DNA from 2 places in the Fontibacillus forbon genome. Region 1 is predicted to be linked to the other one. Evidence: predicted binding sites of a transcription regulator. Region 1 holds the regulator's gene; the other holds the start of a gene.

Region 1 (2,409 bases):
TGAAATCCCTCGCCGATACGGCGATCGTCACCAAGGGTCGCATGCTGGTTCTGTTCACCTCTTACCGGATGTTAAGACAGGTTTACGACCCTTTGAAGGAGCTGTTGGCCACCGAAGGGATCACCGTGATCGGGCAGGGGATGGACAGCGGAAGCCGGACCAAGCTGACCCGCCGTTTCCAGGGCCAAAATGCCTCCGTGCTGCTCGGAACCAGCAGTTTTTGGGAAGGGGTGGATATACCCGGAGAGGCTCTTACAAGCCTCGCTATCGTCCGTCTGCCTTTCCAGCCACCCAACCATCCGCTCGTGGAAGCGAAGAGCGAACGGCTTCAGCAGGAGAAGAAAAATCCGTTCATGAAGCTGTCCGTTCCGCAGGCCGTCATCCGTTTCAAGCAAGGCTTCGGACGGCTGGTGCGGTCTTCTCAGGACCGCGGCATCGTGGTTGTTTACGATACACGCATCTTGGAATCTTACTACGGAAAATACTTTTTATATTCTTTGCCCGGACCGAAAATGGAGCATATGCCGCTAGGGCAGATGGTTCCTCGAATTTCGGAATGGCTGAACGCAGATGAACAATAATTGTTCTTCAAATCGCGCCTATTAGGGGGATAACCAATGAAATCGGAAAAAATCTCAGATGCCGTAGTACGCAGATTGCCGGTGTATCTACGATTTCTTAATGAACTCAGCCGCCGGGAAGTCCCGACGGTTTCTTCCCAGGAGCTGGGGCAAAAGCTGGATCTCAACCCCGCTCAAATCCGTAAGGATCTTGCTTATTTTGGCGACTTCGGCCGCAAGGGGATCGGGTATGACGTTTCCTATCTGATCGAAAAAATCCGGCAAATTTTAAATTTGGACCAGCAGATTAATGTGGCCCTGATCGGTGCCGGTAATCTCGGGCAAGCGTTGTCCAATTACAACGCGTATCTGAAGGACAATATGAAAATCGTCGCCGTGTTTGATGCGTCTCCGGGGAAAATCGGAACCCAGATCAACAATATCACGGTCCAGCCGATCGAAGATCTGGTCGAAACCGTGAAGGGCAATCATATCCGCATCGGAATTATTACGGTGCCGGACGTGGAAGCGCAGCGCGTGGCCGATCAGCTCGTCGCCGCCGGAATCGAGGCGATTTTGAACTTTGCTCCCACGATCCTTAAGGTTCCTGCCGGGGTGCGCGTTCATGCGGCGGATTTCACAACCGATCTGATCAGTTTGGCTTATTATTTGGATGGAGGAAAGGAACATAGTGAGCATGACTCGAAAATGGTTGATTAAAGACGGCACATTTGCCGTTCCGGACCGGGAAAACCCGGTAATTCGCGGCTATATGCTGGTTGAAGGCAGCACGATAACCTACATCGGCGAAGCCCGTCCCGAAGGGGTGGAGGGAGCCGAAACCTTTGACGGGAAAGGCCTGCTGTTTATGCCGGGCCTTGTAAATACGCATGGTCATGCGGCAATGTCTCTGCTTCGCGGTTACGGCGACGATATGGTGCTCCAGACTTGGCTTCAGGAAAAAATGTGGCCGATGGAAGCGAAGTTTACCGGGGAAGACGTCTACTGGGGCACGGCGTTATCGGTTCTGGAGATGCTCAAAGGCGGTACGACCACGTTCCTGGACATGTATGATCATATGGACCAGGTGGCTGCCGTCGTCGAGCAATCGGGCATTCGCGCCGTGCTGACACGCGGCGTCATCGGCTTGTGCCCGCCGGAAGTTCAACAGCACAAGCTGGACGAAGCGGTGGCTTTTGCCCGCGCTTGGCATGGCAAGGCGGATGGGCGGATTACGACGATGATGTCGCCGCATTCCCCTTATACCTGTCCGCCGGATTACATCGAACGAATCGTTCAAGCCGCCCATGATCTGGATCTTCCGCTGCATACGCACATGTCCGAGACGCGGGCCGAAGTGGAACAGAACGTCGCCGATTACGGCGTGCGCCCTGCCCAACATCTGCTGAATCTCGGATTGTTCAGCCGCCCGGCTTTGCTGGCGCATGCCGTTCATCTGACCGACGAGGAAATCGAAATTCTGGCGACCCATCAAGTGGCCGTATCCCACAACCCGGGCAGCAACCTCAAGTTGGCGAGCGGCGTAGCCCGCGTGCCGGAGCTGCTTAAAGCCGGAGTAACCGTTTCGCTCGGCACGGATGGCGCGGCAAGCAATAACAACCTGGATATGTTTGAGGAAATTCGTCTGGCGGCGTTGATCCATAAAGGCGTATCGGGTGACCCTACAGCAATCCCTGCAAAGGAAGCCCTTCGTATGGGTACGGAGTATGGCGCTAAATCGCTCTTCCTTCAAGATACGGGGAAGCTTGCCGCAGGCATGAAGGCGGATTTTATCGCGGTCAATACGGAGCAGGCCCATTTCCTGCCACGGACCGATTATATTTCCCAT
Region 2 (2,409 bases), on a different contig from region 1:
TTTCTTCAGATTATTGACTTTCATATTCGGACAAACCAGAAACTTGGTAGCGAAATGGAACTCTTTCTCCGGGCTGTCTTTCCGGAGCTGGTAGCCGGTTCCGTCCTCCGTGCCGATGATAAACTGTTTAGCGGAGGAGTTCTTGCAGTAATCCAGAATCGCCGTCGTACTTCCTACAAAATCACCCATCGCCACCACTTCGGGCCGGCACTCCGGATGGACGACAAACTCGGCGTTAGGATATTTGGCCTTCATCTCGACCACGTCCTTTACCGTAAGCATATCGTGCGTATTGCAGTACCCTTCCCAAATAATCAGCTTCTTGTCCGTGTGCTGCTGGACGTAATGTCCCAGGTTTTTGTCAGGGACCCATATGATTTCGTCGGCATCCACCGAATTAATGACTTTTACCGCATTGGAGGATGTACAGCAAATATCCGTCTCCGCTTTGATTTCGGCCGAAGAATTGATATAAGTGACAACCTTGGCGTTAGGATGCTGCGCCTTCATTTTGCGTAAACCGTCCACATTGACCATGTCGGCCATCGGGCAACCAGCCCGTTCGTCCGGAATAAGCACCGTTTTATTCGGAGCTAGAATTTTCGCGCTTTCCCCCATAAAATGGACCCCGCAGAAAACGATCGTTTCCGCATCGGTCGAAGCCGCCTTTTGGGCAAGCAAAAACGAGTCGCCGCGAAAATCGGCCACCTCCTGAATTTCATCACGCTGATAATAATGAGCTAAAATAATGGCATTTCGTTCCTTCTTGAGCTGAACCAGCTTCTCCCGAAGTTCGCGGTTCATTTCCGCTTTCCGCTCCAGTGCTAGAGCTTCCACCTGACATCCTCCCCTGCATGCGCCCGCGGCCCGCCGCGCTCTTCTCTCTTGTCCGCATCCCGTTATATTGTGCAAAAATACGCATACTTCCCGGCAAAGTAACCAATTTCACACGGTGTGTTTAAGAACTAATTTACACAAGGGAATTGGGGCTGTCAATCGATCCCTGCCGGATAACTTCAAATTTGAACAAAAAAACCTCTGTCCGTGGCTCGAAAGCTTGCTCATATCCAATTGTACGGGCGCGACTCGATAACTTGATCACGATTAGCGCACGGCGCGATTCGGTAACTTGATCAAGATTAGCGCAAGGCGCGATTCGGTAACTTACTTACCTAGCTTTTCAGACGAAAATACTGCAAAAGTGCATCATTTAAACCTCAATATCAACCAAACGGGAAAAATTCCTGCAACTATACATCATTTTACGCTGTATAGATCATTCTCACTAAGAATAGGCAAAAGATAATGCATATTTGCAGCAATATCCTTATTCCAGCGAAAATTCCGGGGAAATACTGCATTTTTGCAGGATTTAAGCGTGAATGCATGGGGGCGGGGAGCGTCCAAAAAACAAAAAAATCCGGGAAACAAGTTTGTCTCCCGGATTTATATTGATTTCTTTACACTGTAGGCGTGTTGCCTCCGTGTCCGTTTCCTGGCCCGTTGCCATCCTTATCGCCTTGGTCCGGCGTTTGCGGCGCATCACTGACCGTACCTTCAGGTGAATCTACCGTAGGGTCGTTGGTGATGTCATTCGCGGAACTGCCAGGAACCTCGTTCGGGATATCCCCGGTAGGACCTGCAGGTGCCGGATCCTCGGTTTTCCCTTGGATGCGAACGCGTACGTCGCCGACGTTATCGACGATCGGCTCGCCTGGCTCGGAAGAGCTGCCACCGTCATTGCCGCTGTCATTTCCGGCTTCGCTCGGCTCAAGCAATTTACCGGTCTCAATCAATTGCTTGATTTGATCCAGCTCCAGTGTTTCCACCTCAAGCAGCGTTTCGGCGATGAGGCGTACTTCCGCAGCATGCTCGGTCAAGAGCTGCTTACAACGTTCATACGACTCGTTGATAAAGCGCTGCATTTCCTGATCGATCTCGTAAGCGATCTGGTCGCTGTAATTTTGTTCGTGTCCGATATCGCGGCCCAAGAACACTTGGCCTTGCGACGTGCCGAACTGCATCGGTCCGAGCTTCTCGCTCATCCCGTACTCGACGATCATGCTGCGCACGATGCTCGTCGCTTGCTGGAAGTCGCTGTACGCCCCGGTGCCGATTTCGCCGATGAACAGCTCCTCCGCCACGCGGCCGCCCAGCAATCCGGTCACCTTGTCGAGTAGTTCCTGCTTCGTCACCAGCATCCGGTCTTCCTTCGGCAGCATGATTACATATCCGCCGGCGCGGCCGCGCGGAATGATCGTAACCTTGTGCACCATATCGGCATGTTCCAGGAAGTAACCCACAATCGTATGGCCCGCTTCGTGGAATGCCACAATCCGCTTCTCGCGGTCGCTGATCACGCGGCTGCGTTTCTCAGTCCCGACGATTACGCGGTCAATCGCTTCATCT

What was found. Region 1 encodes Rex, which represses fermentation and respiration genes when NADH is low (regulators of the CRP and FNR family bind a similar motif). Its sites were predicted from a motif close to TTGTGAAATATTTCACAA; they were not measured.
Region 2: a site for Rex is predicted at 905-922, ahead of nadA (quinolinate synthase NadA). Genes of this name have one in related genera too.

Annotation. Positions count from the first base shown of each region.
Region 1 covers NZ_JBKGFV010000001.1:806,731-809,139, forward strand. Annotated here, with positions in the region: gene dinG (ATP-dependent DNA helicase DinG) at 1-581, shown strand, start outside; gene ACLB09_RS03735 (redox-sensing transcriptional repressor Rex) at 618-1,280, shown strand; gene ACLB09_RS03740 (amidohydrolase) at 1,258-2,409, shown strand, end outside.
Region 2 covers NZ_JBKGFV010000008.1:14,950-17,358, forward strand. Annotated here, with positions in the region: gene nadA (quinolinate synthase NadA) at 1-837, opposite strand, end outside; gene ftsH (ATP-dependent zinc metalloprotease FtsH) at 1,461-2,409, opposite strand, start outside.